3 regions of the Rhodococcus ruber genome follow, and region 2 is predicted to be linked to each of the others. Evidence: predicted binding sites of a transcription regulator. Region 2 holds the regulator's gene; each other region holds the start of a gene.
The links. The regulator LexA, encoded in region 2, represses DNA repair genes until DNA is damaged. The targets are predictions, from matches to a motif close to CGAACANNTGTTCG.

Region 1: a site for LexA is predicted at 1,891-1,904, ahead of F1734_RS16035 (SAV_6107 family HEPN domain-containing protein). Genes of this name have one in related genera too.
Region 3: a site for LexA is predicted at 2,321-2,334, ahead of cofD (2-phospho-L-lactate transferase). Genes of this name have one in related genera too.

The regions. Positions count from the first base shown of each region.
Region 1 is NZ_CP044211.1:3,503,637-3,509,192, forward strand. Features, by position in the region: gene mraZ (division/cell wall cluster transcriptional repressor MraZ) at 1-111, opposite strand, end outside; gene F1734_RS16030 (DUF3040 domain-containing protein) at 581-997, opposite strand; gene F1734_RS16035 (SAV_6107 family HEPN domain-containing protein) at 1,216-1,650, opposite strand; gene F1734_RS16040 (GNAT family N-acetyltransferase) at 1,967-2,566, shown strand; gene F1734_RS16045 (phytoene desaturase family protein) at 2,577-4,166, shown strand; gene F1734_RS16050 (carotenoid biosynthesis protein) at 4,163-4,969, shown strand; gene F1734_RS16055 (LppM family (lipo)protein) at 5,001-5,556, shown strand, end outside.
Region 2 is NZ_CP044211.1:2,661,938-2,667,493, forward strand. Features, by position in the region: gene F1734_RS12475 (uracil-xanthine permease family protein) at 1-1,004, shown strand, start outside; gene F1734_RS12480 (acyl-CoA dehydrogenase family protein) at 1,085-2,227, shown strand; gene lexA (transcriptional repressor LexA) at 2,301-3,014, opposite strand; gene F1734_RS12490 (LysM peptidoglycan-binding domain-containing protein) at 3,291-3,884, shown strand; gene nrdR (transcriptional regulator NrdR) at 4,077-4,550, shown strand; gene hrpA (ATP-dependent RNA helicase HrpA) at 4,575-5,556, opposite strand, start outside.
Region 3 is NZ_CP044211.1:3,916,830-3,922,385, reverse strand. Features, by position in the region: gene F1734_RS18130 (coenzyme F420-0:L-glutamate ligase) at 1-1,132, opposite strand, end outside; gene cofD (2-phospho-L-lactate transferase) at 1,129-2,118, opposite strand; gene F1734_RS18120 (WhiB family transcriptional regulator) at 2,518-2,781, shown strand; gene F1734_RS18115 (metallopeptidase family protein) at 2,786-3,280, opposite strand; gene F1734_RS18110 (DUF3499 domain-containing protein) at 3,368-3,763, shown strand; gene F1734_RS18105 (phosphomannomutase/phosphoglucomutase) at 3,836-5,203, shown strand; gene F1734_RS18100 (hypothetical protein) at 5,286-5,556, shown strand, end outside.

The DNA of each region.
Region 1 (5,556 bases), 840 kb from region 2:
GTCCTGACCCTTCGTGATCATCAGCCCTCCCGCCAGTTCGTCTCGGTACTTCGCGGGCAGCGTGAGCCGCCCCTTGTCGTCCAGCTTGGGCGTGTGGGTACCGAGGAACACTCGACACCCCCCGCCACGCCCCGGCCGGACCCTGTCCTTCGCTCGACGGAGGAACCCCTCCGCCGCGACCCACACTACCCCACTTTCCCCCACGTTCAACCGCTTACGCGCCCACGCGCGGCGCCGTTTTCCGACCGTCCGCAGTTCACGGCGGGTGGGGCGGAGTGGGTGACGACGACGAGGCCGGTGCCGCCGCGCCGCGGGAGACTCGGGCCCGCCGCGAGACGACGGACTCGGGCCCGGGAGAACACCCTGGTCGCCTCGGCCTCGACGGCCGCTCACCGGAGCCGGGCGCCGCAGTGGGGCGCGGTGGGGCACGGCGGCGAGGGGGCGGTGGGGAGAGGTGGGGGACGACGGTCGGGTGCGGTGGGGGCGGCGGGCCGCCCGCCGCCGCGCCGGGAGAAGCCGAACGGCGCGCCCCGGTTACCGGGACGCGCCGTTCATGGGAACTCGCGTGAAGTACTGCGCGCTACTCCTGCTCGAAACGCCGACGGAAGCGGTCCTCCATCCTCTTGCTGAACCCTCCGCCGGACTTGCGGCCGCCGCGGGATCTACCTTCCGCGGGACCGCGACCTGATCCGCGGGGACCGTCGCCGACGCCTGGACCGCGCTTGCCTCCGAGGAGGAGCAGGACCCCCGCGCCGAACATGACGATGAATCCGACGAGACTGATGATCGGGAACCCGCCCGGCTTCACCGGGAGGGCGACGCCCGCGATCAGCAACGCCAAACCCAGTGCGAACAACGCGCCGGCCTGGAGCCGACGCCGACTGGACGCCATCCCCATCCGGCTTCCCCGGACGGTAGAGGCGAACTTGGGATCCTCAGCATAGAGCGCGCTCTCGATCTGTTCGAGCATGCGCTGCTCGTGCTCGGAGAGTGGCACGGTACCTCCCCCGGCACTAAACGGTGGCCGCCGGATCTGCGGTCCAGATCGACGGGGGGCCGACTTTGACGGCCGCCTGGCTCAATAATACGAGTACATCCCGGCGGGGACCACCAACTGCGGATTCGAGTTCGATCACGGTTCCGAAGGACCTGCATACGAGAGGCCGACGGACCCGGCCCGGGCCGTCGAACGACCCGGGCTGCGTCGCGCATCGATCATGCGCTGCGGCGGCCGGCTCCGGAGCCGGGTTCTGCGCCCCCCGAGCGGTCGTCGGCGCCGGTCAGGTAGTCCTCGACCTCGTGGAGGAAACGGCCCACCTCGTCGTAGAAGCGGCTCGCCTCGTCGGCAGGTACGGAGCGGGTGACCCCCGCCTCGATCGCCGCGCGCGTGTCGGAACGATCGGCGAAGAAGTCGGCCCAGACCGCGAATCCCGGCTCCGCGCGCGCCATGAGCACCCACGCGTTGCGAGTGCGGGGCCGACGCGCCGGCCGGTGGACCGCCCGCAGTTCGGCCCCCGCGAGTACGGCCCCGGCCCCGCGCAGCGCGGCGAGATACGCCAGATGGAACCGCTCGGACGGCTCCGGGGTGCCGGCGGCGGCCGACAGCAACTCGTCCGCGCGGTCGAGCAGGGTTGCCGCGCGCGAGGACACCGGGCGGGCGGCGCAGTCCGGACGGCCGACGGCCCGCGGACCGGTAGCACCCGACGGTGTGGCAGCCGACGGTGTGGCAGCCGACGGTGTGGCAGCCGACGGTGTGGCAGCGGACTGTGTGGTTCGTGCCGCGGTCATCATTCCGAACACCTCCCTGCACCCCGCCGGGCACCGGCCGGGTCACGGCCCCGACGATCCGGTGATGTTCGCTTCCCTCGAACATCACCGGATCCCCGGTATCGAACATCCGTTCGACGTATTCAATATAGCTGCACCTACCGACACGCAGTCAAGGGAAGGCGGTCCAGTCCCCGTCATGAGTACGGATGCGACCCCGCGGGGCGCGGCACCGATCGTCGTCGATCTCTCCGCCGCCGAGTTCCGCGCGCGACTGCCCGAGGTGCTGCCCATCTACGTGGCCGCCATGCGATACCCGCGCGGCACCGAGTACCACCGCGCGCCCATGTGGTCCGAACACTCCGCCCGCCCGGGATGGAAGGCCGTCGCGGCGGCTCTGCCGGAGGAGCCGTCGACGCTCGTCGCGATCGCCTACGGCTATTGCGGGTCACCACACCAGTGGTGGAACCAGCAGGTGCGGACCGGGATGCGCCACGCCGGCTACCCCCCGGAGACGATCGACGCCGTCCTCGGCGACTACTTCGAACTGACCGAGCTGCACGTGCGGCCGGACGCCCAGGGTCACCGTATCGGCGAGGCGCTCCTGCGCCGGCTGCTGAGCGACCGTCCCGAGCGCACGGTGCTGCTGTCGACTCCCGAGGCACCCGGCGAGGACAACAGGGCCTGGCGGTTGTACCGGCGATTCGGGTTCCGCGACGTCGTCCGCCACTTCCGGTTCACCGGGGACGCCCGTCCCTTCGCCGTCCTGGGCCGGGACCTTCCGCTCGAAGGTCCGTAGCGTGGACAGGGTGATCGACGCGGTCGTAGTGGGTTCCGGGCACAACGCCCTGGTGAGCGCGTGCTACCTCGCCCGCGCGGGCCGGTCCGTGGAGGTGCTCGAGCGGGACACCGTACTCGGCGGCGCCGTGTCGACTGTGGAACGCTTCCCGGGGCACGCGGTCGACCGCGGTTCGTCGGCGCACGTCATGATCCGGCACACCGGCATCGTCGAGGAACTCGATCTGCCCGCGCACGGCCTGCACTATGTCGACTGCGACCCGTGGGCGTTCGCTCCCGCCCCGGCGGGCAGCGACCGCCCGGGGATCGTCTTCCATCGCGATCTCGACCGCACGTGCCGATCCGTCGAGGCCGCGTGCGGTCCACGCGAGGCCGACGCCTACCGCCGCTTCGTGACGGTGTGGGGTCCGCGCAGCGCCCGCGTGATGCGCTCGTTCTCGGCGCCGCCGACCGGCCGGCACCTGCTCTCGTCCTTCTGGGGTCTCGACACCGGCAGCGGCGGTAGCGACCTCTCCCGCCAGTTCCTCGGCACCGGCGACGCCCTCCTCGACGAGTACTTCGACGACGAACCGCTCAAAGCCGCCCTCGCCTGGTTCGGCGCCCAGTCCGGGCCCCCGATGTCCGAGCCCGGCACCGCACCCATGGTCGGCGTCGCGGCGTTGATGCACACCCTGCCGCCCGGCCGGGCGATCGGCGGGAGCGGCGCGCTGACGCAGGCCCTGGCCGCCCGTCTCGGGTCCGACGGTGGCGTCGTCGCGCTCGGCGACGCCGTCACCGAGATCCGCCGCGCCGGGGACGGCTGGGCGGTCCGCACCGATTCCGGACGGGTCGTCACCGCGCGCGCCGTGATCGCCGGTTGTCACGTGCTGACCACGTTCGATCTGCTCGAACGCGGCGGATTCGACCGCGCCCGCCTCGACGCGTGGCGGCGACGGATCCGCGTCGGTCCGGGTATCGGCATGGTGGTACGCCTGGCGACCGACGCGCTGCCCCGGTATCCGAGTGGTCCCGCCGATGCCGCCGAGACCGTGCGCGGTCTGCAGCTGCTCGTCGAGGACCGGGCCCGGCTCCGCCTCGCGCACGGCGCCGCCCTGGCGGGGGAACTGCCGCCGCGACCGGCCGTGCTGGCCATGAGTTTCACGGCGCTCGATCCGTCGATCGCCCCGCCCGGCGAACACCAGGTGACCCTGTGGTCGCAGTGGCACCCGTACCGGCTCTCCGGCGGCCGGCAGTGGTCCGCGCTGGCCGAGTCGGAGACGGATCGGATCGTCGCCGAGATGGAGCGGTTCGCGCCCGGCTTCGCCGGCTCCGTCCGGCACCGGCACATCCAGACGCCGCACGAGATCGAACGCGAACTGGGCCTGCTCGGCGGCAATGTCATGCACGTGGAGATGTCGCTGGACCAGATGTTCATGTGGCGGCCGCTGCCGGAGCTGTCCGGGCACCGGGTCCCGGGCGCCGACGGGGTCTATCTGACCGGCGCGTCCACCCACCCCGGGGGCGGGGTCTCCGGCGCGAGCGGACGCGCTGCCGCGCAGCGCGCGCTCGCCGATTCCGCGGGTGGCCCGGTGCGCCGTGCGCTGGGGCGGTGGCGTCGATGAACCGGCTTCCCGTCGTTCTCGCCGGCGGTGCCATCGCCGCGCAGATCGCCTACCCGCTGACCTCCGGCCAGGCCCGCGACCTCGTCACCGTCGCCGTGGTCACCCTCCTCGCGGCCGCCGGGCTCGCGCACGCGGCGACGCGACGCGGCCCGGTCTGGACCGCCGGATTCTTCGCGATCACGGCAGGTGTCGGCTTCGCCTCCGAGGTGGTGGGCACGGCGACCGGGTACCCGTACGGCTGCTACGCATACGCCGTCGACCGGCTCGGTCCCGCGCTGTTCGACGTGCCCCTCGTGGTGCCGCTCGCCTGGACGGCGGGGATGTACCCGGTCTGGTACGTGGCCTCGCTGCTCGCCGGGCGCGGCGGGATCTCGCGGCCGGACGGGAACCGCGAGCGGGTGACCCGCATCGCGCTCACCACGGTGGGGATGGTCGGCTGGGACCTGTACCTCGATCCGCAGATGGTCTCCGACGGTCAGTGGAGCTGGTGCAACGGCGGCGGCCTGCCCGGTCTCGAGCAGATCCCGCTCACCAACTACCTCGGCTGGATCGTCGTCGCCACGCTGATGGCCGTGGGATTGGATCTGCTCGACCGGACCGGACCGGTGCAGCCGGGCACCGACACCGTCCCACTGGTGCTGTTCCTGTGGACGTGGCTCGGGTCCGCGCTCGCCCACAGCGTCTTCCTGGGCGTACCCGAGCTGAAGTACTCGGCTCTCTACGGGGCGGCGGTCATGAGTACGCTCGGCGTCCCGCTGCTGTGGTCCCTGCGGCGACGCGCCGGGGTAGGGGCTCGCGTCTGACACGTCCCCCCGCTCCTGGCACGATGTCGCTGTGCAGCCGCCCACCTCGCCCCGCTCCCGCCGCCGGTCCCTCGCGGCGGCGGCGCTCCTGCTCCTGCTCGTCCCTGTCCTCGCCGGGTGCCTGCGGGTGCAGGCGACGATGGGGGTCTCGGCCGACGACCGTGTCTCCGGGCAGATCGTGGCCGCGACGATCCCCGCCGACGAGAACGACAAGGGACCGCAACTGACGGCTCCCGACTCGCTCGCCGGCAAGGTCCGCGTGCAGGAGTACGACCAGGACGGGTACGTCGGTAGTCAGGTGTTCTTCAGTGATCTGAGCTTCGGGGACGTGCAACAGCTGGGGTCGATGTCGGACCAGACCTCGGGCACCTTCCAGCTCGCGCTGCAGCGCGCCGGCGACCTGGTGAGCGTCAACGGCAAGGTCGACCTCGAGTCGGTACCCGTCCAGGGCACCGACGTGCAGATCACGATCGCGTTCCCGGCCCGGGTCGCGACGACCAACGGCAACCGTGACTCCGATTCGATCGTCACGTGGAAGCTGCCGGCCGGGGAGGTGAGCACGTTGCGCGCCGAGGTCCGCTACGCCG
Region 2 (5,556 bases):
CGGCCTCGGCCGCGGAGGGCCCCGCCGCCCAGCTCGGCGGCATCGTCGCCGTGGGCCTCGCCCTCGTCCTCGTCGGACTCGTCGTCAGGGCGCTGGGATCCCGCGTCGTCGACGCACTGATGCCCCCCGTGGTGACCGGCGCGATCGTCGCGCTCATCGGGTTGAATCTCGCGCCGGTCGCGGTCGGGTCCTTCGAAGCCCAGCCGCTCGTCGCGGCGATCACGCTGACCGCCATCCTGCTCGTCACCGTGTTGGGCCCCGGACTCGTCGGCCGTCTCGGCATTCTCGTCGGCGTCGTCGTCGGCTGGGTATTCGCCGCCGTCACCGGCGGACTCGCCGAGGAACGCGTCACGGCCCTGCGTGACGCCGCATGGTTCGGCCTGCCCGAACTGCGCGCCCCGGCGTTCGAGCTCTCCGTGGTGCTGCTGGCGCTGCCCGTCGTGGTGGTTCTCGTCGCCGAGAACGTCGGCCACGTCAAGGCCGTGGCGGCGATGACCGGCCGCAACCTCGACGACGTCGCGGGCGACGCGCTGCTCGCCGACGGCCTGGCCACGACGCTCGCCGGGGTCGGCGGCGGCTCGGGCACCACCACCTACGCGGAGAACATCGGCGTGATGGCCGCGACGCGGGTGTACTCGACCGCGGCGTACTGGGTGGCTGCCGCGACCGCCGTGGTCCTCGCCTTCTCGCCGAAGTTCGGGGCCCTCGTCTTCACCGTCCCCGACGGGGTGCTCGGCGGCGCCACCCTGGTCCTGTACGGCCTGATCGGCATTCTCGGCGTGCGGATCTGGATGGAGGCGAAGGTCGACTTCACCGATCCGGTCAACCTCATGGTGGCCGCCGCCGCGCTGGTGGCCGGGATCGGCGACCTCACCCTCACCGTGGGCTCCGTCGAGCTCGGCGGCATCGCGTGGGGTTCGATCGGCATCCTGATCGCCTACCCGCTCCTGCGCCGCGCGGCGGACCTGCGCCGTCGAGCGCCCGGCGTGTCCGGTCACAAATAACGCTCGTTCCTGTCAGCGTCAGACGGGCCTTCCGATGTCTACCGTGAGCGTGACGTACGTCATCGGATACAGGAGCGCACATGGAACGCACCCTCTTCGAGCCCGAGCACGAACTCTTCCGGGAGTCGTACCGGAAGTTCCTCGAGCAGGAGGTGGCTCCCTTCCACGAGCAGTGGGAGCAGGACAAGATCGTCGACCGCGAGATCTGGAAGAAGGCCGGCGCGCAGGGTTTCCTGGGCATGGCCGTGCCCGAGGAGTACGGCGGCGGCGGTGTCGAGGACTTCCGCTACAACACGATCGTCACCGAGGAAACCACCCGCGGAGGGTTCAGCGGCATCGGTTTCATGCTGCACAACGACGTCGTGGCCCCATACCTGCTGAAGCTGGCGAACGAGGAGCAGAAGCAGCGCTGGCTGCCGGGATTCTGTTCCGGCGAGATCATCACTGCGATCGCGATGACCGAGCCCGGTACGGGCAGCGACCTGCAGGGCATCAAGACCCGCGCGGTGCGCGACGGCGACGAGTGGATCCTCAACGGTTCCAAGACCTTCATCACCAACGGCATCAACGCGGACCTGGTGATCGTCGTCGCCTGCACCGACCCGGAGAAGGGCGCGCAGGGCTTCTCGCTCCTCGTCGTCGAGCGCGGGATGGCGGGCTTCGAGCGGGGCCGCAACCTCGACAAGATCGGCCTCGCGGCGCAGGACACCGCCGAACTGCACTTCACCGACGTGCGGGTGCCTGCCGCCAATCTCCTCGGTGAGGAGGGCATGGGCTTCATCTACCTGATGCAGAACCTGCCGCAGGAACGTCTGTCGATCGCGGTGGTGGCGGCGGCGGCGATGGAAGCCGTGCTCGAGGACACGATGCAGTACTGCCGGGACCGCAAGGCATTCGGCAAGTCGATCGGCAGCTTCCAGAACACCCGTTTCGAGCTGGCCGAGCTGGCCACCGAGACCACCCTTGCACGCGTGTTCGTGGACAAGTGCATCGAGCAGCTCAATGCCGGCACCCTGAGCGTGCAGGAGGCGGCGATGGCCAAGTTCTGGACCACCGACAAGCAGGTCGAGCTGATCGATCGGTGCCTGCAGCTGCACGGCGGATACGGCTACATGCGTGAATACCCGGTCGCGAAGGCGTATCTCGACGCCCGCGTGCAGAAGATCTACGGCGGGACGAACGAAATCATGAAGGACATCATCGGCCGCGGCCTGAATCTCTGATCCCACCCGGAACGAGCAGGGCGGCGCCGCGGATCGCGGCGCCGCCCGTGCACGTTCGGCGGAAGTGGCGAGGTCAGATCTTGCGGATCACGGTCACGACCTTGCCGAGAATCACCGCGTCGTTGCCCGGGATCGGTTCGAACATCGGGTTGTGCGGCATCAGCCACACGTCGTTGTGTACGCGCTTGAACGTCTTCACGGTCGCTTCACCGTCGAGCATCGCGGCGACGATGTCCCCGTTGTCCGCGACGTTCTGCTGGCGCACCACGACCCAGTCGCCGTCGCAGATGGCCGCGTCGACCATCGACTCGCCGACCACCTTGAGCAGGAACAGCGAACCCTGACCCACCAGTTCTCTCGGGAGCGGGAACACGTCCTCGACGGACTCCTCCGCCAGGATCGGCCCGCCCGCGGCGATCCTGCCCAGCACGGGGACCATGGCAGCCGCCGTGGCCGACTCGGCGGCGACATCGACCCCGTCCACCGGCTGCGCCTGCGGCGCCGGCGGCTGCGAATCCTCGAGCCCGCGCACGTCCACCGCGCGGGGACGGTTCGGATCGCGCCGGAGGAAACCCTTGCGCTCGAGGGTCCGCAACTGGTGCGCCACCGACGAGGTGGAGTTGAGGCCCACTGCGTCGCCGATCTCGCGGATGCTCGGAGGGTAGCCGCGCTGGGTGACCGATTCGCGGATCACCTCGAGGACGCGGCGCTGGCGTTCCGTGAGGCCGACGGCCGGATCCGCGGTGGTCGTCCGGCTCCGCCCCGCCGGGGGATGGCCGTCCGTCATGTCGTGACCTCCGTGCGTCGTGTGTCGGATGTGCTGGATGTGATGGATCGAATCTAGCTCTCCGCGGCCCGGTTATCAAACATCTGTTCGACGTTTTCCGCCCGTTGTGCTGACTTTGTCGGAGCGACGTGGTACATATCGAACATACGTTCCTTCGAACAGGTGATCGAACGGCCGTCGATCGAGCGATGACCGAAGTTCCGCTGCGGGTCCTGTCCCGCGGACGAGCGACACGTCGCGGGCACCGTCCCGCGGGCGAGTGACACGGAGGCCTCGATGAGGACATCAGCAGTGCGCCGAACCGAACGGAACCACCGGCAGTTCGACGACACCGGGCCGCACGACACCGGGCCGCACGACACCGGGCCGCACGACACCGGGCCGCACGACACCGGGCCGCAGGACACCGGGCCGCAGGACACCGAGGACCGGGTACGCCGGGCAGGGACGACGCATCTCGTGCGGCGCCCCCACGAGGCGCCCGCCCGCCGGCTTCCCGTCCGTCCGGACGGGGGGATCGTGGACTACCGGCGCGCTCCGGTCCGGGTCTCACGCGTCCCGCACCGGCCGGCCGAGGTCGCACACACCCGCCCGGGCACGATACTGGCGACGGCGCTGCTGACCGCGCTCGTGACTGCGGGACTGCTCGGCATCGCGCACCTGCGCACCAGTCAGGTCGCGGCCGGCGCCGCACGCACCGACGTCACCGTCGTGCAGGCGGGCGAATCGCTCGGCGACGTCGCGGCCCGGGTGGCTCCGGGTCTGTCCCGGTCCGAGGCGATCGAGCGGATCCTCGACCTCAATGCCATGCCGGACGGTCGCCTCCGCACCGGCCAGACCCTGCTCGTTCCGGCCTCCGCGCCGCGGTGAACAGGCATGGGCGGGCAGGCACCGGGTTCGGCCGACGACCCGGGTATGCAGGTATTGTCGACTCTTGTCAGTGACACCACCTCGTGTGGTCGCGCCGAGAGCGATTCGCCTGCCGGTGGGTCCGGTCTCGGGAGGACGGCATCGGTTCGACGCCGACGTCGCGGCCAGCACGGCTACGACGAAGGAATCGACATGTACTGCCCGTATTGCCGGCACCCCGATTCCCGCGTCGTCGATTCCCGTGAAGCCGACGAGGGGGCCGCGATCCGGCGCCGGAGGGCATGCCCCCAGTGCGGAAGACGGTTCACCACGGTCGAGACGGCGGTGCTGTCGGTCGTCAAACGCAGCGGCGTCACCGAACCGTTCAGCCGGGAGAAGGTGGTGCGCGGCGTAGCTCGCGCCTGTCAGGGACGCGACGTCGACAACGATGCCCTCAACCTCCTCGCCCAGCAGGTCGAGGACGCGGTGCGGGCCAAGGGGTCCCCGGAGATTCCGAGCAACGAGGTCGGTCTGGCCATCCTCGGACCCCTGCGCGACCTGGACGAGGTGGCGTACCTGCGGTTCGCGTCCGTCTACCGGTCCTTCAGCTCCGCAGAGGATTTCGAACGCGAGATCAAGGAGCTGCGCGAGCACCAGCACCGGCGCGAGACCGGATCCGAGAACTGAGCGCCCGGCGGGACGCGTCGCCGCTCAGCGAATCGCCGCGACGGCCTTGAGGATCCGCTGCTCCGAGATCGGCCCACGGGTTCCGAGATGCTGGGCGAACAGGCTGACCCGTAGCTCCTCGATCATCCACGAGATCGCCACCACCTCGGCGGCGGTGGCCCGCTCCTGCGGCAGCCGTGCGAGCAGGCGGTCGTACTCGGCGTAGACCCGGTCCAGCACGTCCATGCCTTGCCGATCGCGGTGCGCGCTCGCCGGCAGCGCTTCGAGCCGATGCGCCGCCGCGGCCAGGTAGCGGGGCAGATCGGCGAGCCGGGCACTGCCGAGTTCGGTGACGAATCCGCGGAACAGCAGCGAGGCCAGCTGTTCCCGCACGTCCTCGGCAGCCTCGCCGCGCACCTTCTCGAGCAGGACTTCCACGTCGTGCGCGCGCGCCAGGGCGGGCACGACGAGTTTCAGCAGCGCCGCGACCCGGCCCGGCAACTCGGCGCGCACCACCTTCGCCAACGCGCTGAACTCGTCGGGTGTGCGTACCGGCTTGCCGTGCCGGACGATCGACTCGTCCACCGCGCAGGCCCGGCAGTCCTCGAGCAGATCCTCGAAGGAGCCGTCGGGGTTGCGTCCGAGCGCCAGCCGCTCGCTGTTGCTCAGGCCCGACGCAGCAGCGCGCGCCTGCATGGGGACTGCCTCGAGGAGCAGTGCCCGCAACCCGGTGCGCATCGCGGCCTGCTGCGCCTGCGAGGTGCTGAGCACCCGGACCGCCACACCACGATCCTCGGAGACCAGCGTCGGATATCCCGTCACGCGTTGTCCGGCCACGGTGCGTGTCACCGTCGGTTCGAGGGTGCCGAGGGTCTCGGCTGTCCAGACCAGTGCCGGCTCCCGTTCGGTGCTCGACGCCGCCCGCGAGACTTCGGCCTCGACGCGGGTTCCCAGCCGCCTCCGCAGATCGGTCAGGCTCTTGCTGCGCGCGAGAACCGATCCTTGTTCGTCGACGGCGGCGAACGTC
Region 3 (5,556 bases), 1.3 Mb from region 2:
TACGCCGGGCGTCGGGGTAGCGGTGGGCGCCGTCGGGAACCCAGAACGGGATCACCACCTCGGGCGCGTCGTAGAGGATGGCACCGCGGCCCACCCGTCGGTCGATCGCCGCCGGGGCGAGCCCGTCGCCGGCGAGATCGGCGGCCCAACGCTCGCGCATGCGGTCGAGCAGCCGGCGGCGCACCTGCTCGGTGCGGACCCAGACGAACCGCACCGGGTGGGTGTGGTGCGGCGCCGGAGCGGTGAGGGCCTCGGCGACGGCCTCGCGCAGGTCTTCGGGATCGACCGGTTCCGAGGAGAATTCCCGCACCGACCGGCGCAGCAACAGCGCCTCGCGGCGGCCGGACTCGAGTGCCTCGGCGGTGCCGAGCCAGAACAGGTCGTCCTCGCCGCGGCGGATGAGTTGCTGGGCGGTGGAACCGTTGTCGGGCAGGTCGAGGCCACGGATCACCGCGACCGGAACCCCGCCCAGCTTGCCCTTGACGAGGTCGCCCGCGGCCGCGATCTCGTCGGCGACGGCCACGGAGGTGACGAACAGTTCGTTGCCCTGTCCGTCACGAGATCCCGCGTACTCGTGCAGGACCGGGATACCGGCCGCCCCGATCGCCGCGTCGGTCTGGCCGACGCGCCAGGCCCGGCCCATCGTGTCGGTGACGACCACCGCGACGCTCACGCCGAGCAGTGTCCGCAGACGCTCGCGCAGTGCCGCGGCGCTCGCATCCGGATCCTCGGGCAGCAGGGCGAGTTCGGAGGCGGCGACGTTCGAGCCGTCGATCCCGGAGGCGGCCTGCACGATCCCGAGCCGGTTCTCGGTGATCAGGGTGCGTCCCTTGCGCGCGAGCACGCGCACCGCCTCCTGGTCGACGAGGCGGCGCCGGAGCGCGTCGCGGGCGTCGGGGTCGGTGGGGGAGTCCACGATGCGGCCCTCGACCTTGGAGAAGATCTTGCTGGTGACGACGAGGACGTCCCCGTCGGCGAGCCAGGGGGCGGCGTCGGCCAGTGCGGCGGCGAGGTCGTCGCCGGGCCGGAACTCGGGCAGGCCCGGCACCGGGCGGATCTCGATCGGCCGCCCGGGGGAGTGGTCGCGCACTCCGGCGGCGGTGCCGACGGCCGTGTCGGAGGGCGTAGTCACAGCGTCACTCCTGCCAGTTCGAGTGCGGCGCGAGCCATTTCGGCTGTCGCGTCGGGATCGGTCATGAGCAGCGGCACGCTGCGCACCTCGACGCCGGGCACGTCGGCGGTGTCGGTGGAGTGGATCAGCCAGCCGTCGAGCAGGCCGGCGCCGCTGCGGGCCCCGTAGTGCCGTCCCACCCCCTGAGCGGTGGTCTCGACTCCGATCACGCCGAGGCAGGCGTCGGCCATGCCGCGCAACGGTTTTCCGTCGATCACCGGCGACAGGCCGACGATCCGCGCGGACGTGGTGCGCAGCGCGCCGCGCAGTCCCGGGATCGCGAGGATCGCGCCGATGCTGACCACCGGGTTGGAGGGAGCGAGGATCACCGCATCCGCCGATTCGATCGCCGCGAGCACGCCCGGGGCGGGGGCGGCCTTCTCGGCGCCGATGTGCGCGAAGCTGTGCGTGGGAACCTGGGCGCGGTGCCGGACCCACCATTCTTCGAAGTGCACGGCGCGCTGCTCGCCGTCGACCGGATCGGTGATGACGACGTGGGTCTCGCTGCGGTCGTCGGAGACCGGGAGGAGGGTGACGCCGGGCTTCCAGCGGTCGCACAGCGCCTCGGTCACGGCCGAGAGCGGGTACCCGGCGCTCAGCAACTGGGTGCGCAGCAGGTGCGTCGCGATGTCGCGATCGCCGAGGCCGAACCAGTCCGGGGTGGCGCCGTACGCCGCCAGCTCCTCCTTCGCGTGCCAGGTCTCGTCGGCCCGGCCCCATCCGCGTTCGGCGTCGATCCCGCCGCCGAGGGTGTACATGCACGTGTCCAGGTCGGGGCAGATCCGCAGCCCGTGCATCCAGACGTCGTCGCCGATGTTGACGATCGCGGTCACCCGGTGCGCGGCGTCGGGGTCGAGGTCGCGGCCGGGTTCGATGCCGAGGAGCCGGCGCACGCCGGTGAGAAAACGCGCACCTCCGACGCCGCCGACCAATACAGTCACGTTCACAGGGCAAGCGTAGGCGGTGTGCCGCGAGAGCTGCCGGGGTGCCTGCGCGCCCGGGCGGCAGGTGCGCAGCGGCGCGGAGGAGAACCCCGGATGGTAAGGCAGCGGCACCGCTCGGCTTGACCGCGACACGCCCCACGTGTCTAATCACATAAGTGTCATTTCCAGTGAACCGGAGCCGAGATCGGTTGGGGTGAACTGTATTCGAACGCATGTTCGATCGGAATGGCGCGGAGTGGGCCGGTTTCGACGAGAGTTGCAGCGCTGCAGGTGAGGAGGCGAACGATGGCCGACGAGCGCGAATGGTTCGAGAGCTCTCGGATCGACACTGCAGGCATCGGCACGGCAGGCGAGGACGTCCGGGACATCGACGGCATCGGGGGGGACGCGTCCGCGCGGCCCGTGCTCAGTCTGATCGATGGTTTCGGCGACCCGTCCGACGGTGTCGACGAACAGTGGCAGGAACGCGCGTTGTGCGCGCAGACGGATCCCGAGGCGTTCTTCCCCGAGAAGGGGGGATCGACCCGGGAGGCGAAGCGGATCTGCTTGGGGTGCGAGGTCCGGGACGAATGTCTCGAATACGCGCTGGCCAACGACGAACGCTTCGGCATCTGGGGCGGTCTGTCGGAGCGCGAGCGGCGACGCCTCAAGCGCGGCATCGTCTGAGGCGTCAGTCCTCGTCGAAGCCACCGAGTTCGGGGTCGACGACCTCGGGCTCGACGCCGAGGTACGTCGCGACCTGGTGTACGAGGACGTCGTGCACCAGGTCGGTGAGATCCTCGGGATCCTTCGCCCGCAGTTCGAGCGGGCGGCGGAAGAGCACGATCCGGGCCCGCGTCGCCGCGCCACGCCGGTCGATCCCCGCCGGGACGAGCCGCGACAACGGCACCGGGCCGTCCGCGACCACCTCCGACGGCCAGGTCACCGAGTCCGGGTCGAGGGCGCGGATCTTGGGCACCTCGTCGACGGCGATGTCGAGTTTGGTCAGCCGGTCGTGCCACTGCGCGTCGATCGGGGCGAAGGCCCCCAGCACGAGTAGATCGAACTTCTCCGCGCGCGAGCGCCACGCCGGCACCTCGTGCGGGAACAGCGGGCCGCGCACACCACGGCCGCGACGCGCGACCGAGCGGGACGTCACGGGTCTGGGACGGCGCGATCGGGGCATGCCTGGACAGTACGACACGCAAATCCGTACCCGGTTCTCCGGTGTGTCCGGATAGTCCCGGAGCGCACGGCGCGCTACTCTCCGACTGTGAGATCACTGCGTCGATGCTGCCGGCCTGGGTGCAAGAACCCTGCTGTTGCGACGCTGACCTACGTGTACTCGGACTCCACCGCAGTCGTCGGGCCCCTGGCGACGGTCGCCGAGCCCCACTCGTGGGATCTGTGCGAATCGCACGGCTCGCGGATCACCGCACCGAAGGGGTGGGAACTGGTCCGGTACGAAGGTGCCTTCACCGCCGGTACCCCGGACGAGGACGACCTGACCGCCCTGGCCGAGGCGGTACGCGAAGCCGGGCTCGGCGAGCGGGGCCGCACCGACTCCGACGACACCGATTCCGGTGTCCCCCCGGCGCTGGCCGCACCCCCTACCGCCCGCACCGGCCGGCGTGGTCATCTGCGCGTGTTGCCCGATCCCACGTCCTGATCGTCGCGCACTAGGCTGACCGTGCCCCGCCGCGGAGGCGGCGGCGCCAGTCGACGATCAGGAGCAGCAACAGTGGCGAGAACTGCCGAGTCCGTGTCCGCCGTGGTCAAGGCGTACGACGTGCGTGGCCTGGTGGGAGAACAGCTCGACGCCGGATTCGTCCGGGACGTCGGAGCCTCCTTCGCCCGCCTGATGCGTGACGGCGGCGCCACCCGCATCGTGATCGGGCACGACATGCGCGCCTCGTCCCCGGAGCTGTCCCAGGCCTTCGCCGCCGGCGTCACCGCCCAGGGGCTCGACGTCGTCCACATCGGCCTGGCCTCCACCGACCAGCTGTACTTCGCGTCCGGGATCCTCGAGGCTCCGGGCGCCATGTTCACCGCGAGCCACAACCCGGCGCGCTACAACGGCATCAAGCTGTGCCGGGCCGGGGCCAAGCCGGTCGGACAGGAGACCGGGCTCGCCACCATCGCGGCCGAACTCGTCGCCGGCGTCCCGGACTTCGACGGAGCCCCCGGCGCCGTCACCGAGCGGGACGTGCTGGCCGACTACGCCGCGTTCGTCCGCTCCCTGGTGGACCTGTCCGCGATGCGCCCGCTGAAGGTCGCCGTCGACGCCGGCAACGGCATGGGCGGGCACACGGTGCCCGCGGTGTTCGGCGCGCTCCCGATCGACCTCGTGCCGCTGTACTTCGAACTCGACGGAACCTTCCCCAACCACGAGGCCAATCCGCTCGATCCCGCCAACCTGGTGGACCTGCAGAAGCTGGTGCGCGACTCGGGGGCCGACCTCGGCCTCGCGTTCGACGGTGACGCCGACCGCTGCTTCGTCGTCGACGAGCGTGGTGAGCCGGTCACGCCGTCGGCGGTCACCGCGCTGGTGGCCTCGCGCGAACTCGCGAAGGAACCCGGATCGACGATCATCCACAATCTCATCACGTCCCGCGCGGTGCCGGAGCTGGTCACCGAGCTCGGGGGCAAGCCCGTCCGCACCCGCGTCGGGCACTCGTTCATCAAGCAGCAGATGGCCGAGACGGGGGCCGTGTTCGGCGGCGAGCACTCGGCGCACTACTACTTCCGCGACTTCTGGGGCGCGGACTCGGGCATGCTCGCGGCCCTGCACGTGCTCGCCGCGCTCGGCGGCCAGGACCGGCCCCTGTCCGAGCTGATGCGCGAATACGACCGGTACGCCGCGTCCGGGGAGATCAACTCCACCGTCGACGACGCCACGGAGCGCACCGCCGCCGTGCTCGAGGCCTTCGGCGACCGTGCCGAAGCCGTCGACCGGCTCGACGGCGTGACCGTCGATCTCACCGACGGTGCCTGGTTCAACCTGCGGGCCTCCAACACCGAGCCCCTGCTGCGGCTCAACGTCGAGGCCCGCACGGCCGAGCAGGTCGACGCGCTGGTGAGGGAAATCCTGGCCATCGTGCGCGCGTGACGGAATTATCCGTGGCGGGGATAATCGAGATCCCGGGGCGCGGTCCCGGGTCGGTGCGAGTCGGAAGGACGGTGGCGCAGCCATGACGGCTCCCTCTTCGATCCTCGACTTGGACGACACCGGTGCCCTGATCGACGCCGACGTCGACGGGATCCTGCGATTCGCCGCGCTCGGCGGGGCACAGATCCGCGCCACCGCCGCGGCCGTCGACGAGCAGATCCTCGATCGCCTGCACGGCCTGCACCCGCGCAGCGTGGTGCTCGTGTGCGGCGACGCGCGCGCGGCCCGCGCGGGCGAGCTGGTCGTCGCGATGCTCGCGGCGCGCTCGGCCGTGCCGCTGGTCACGGCCCCCG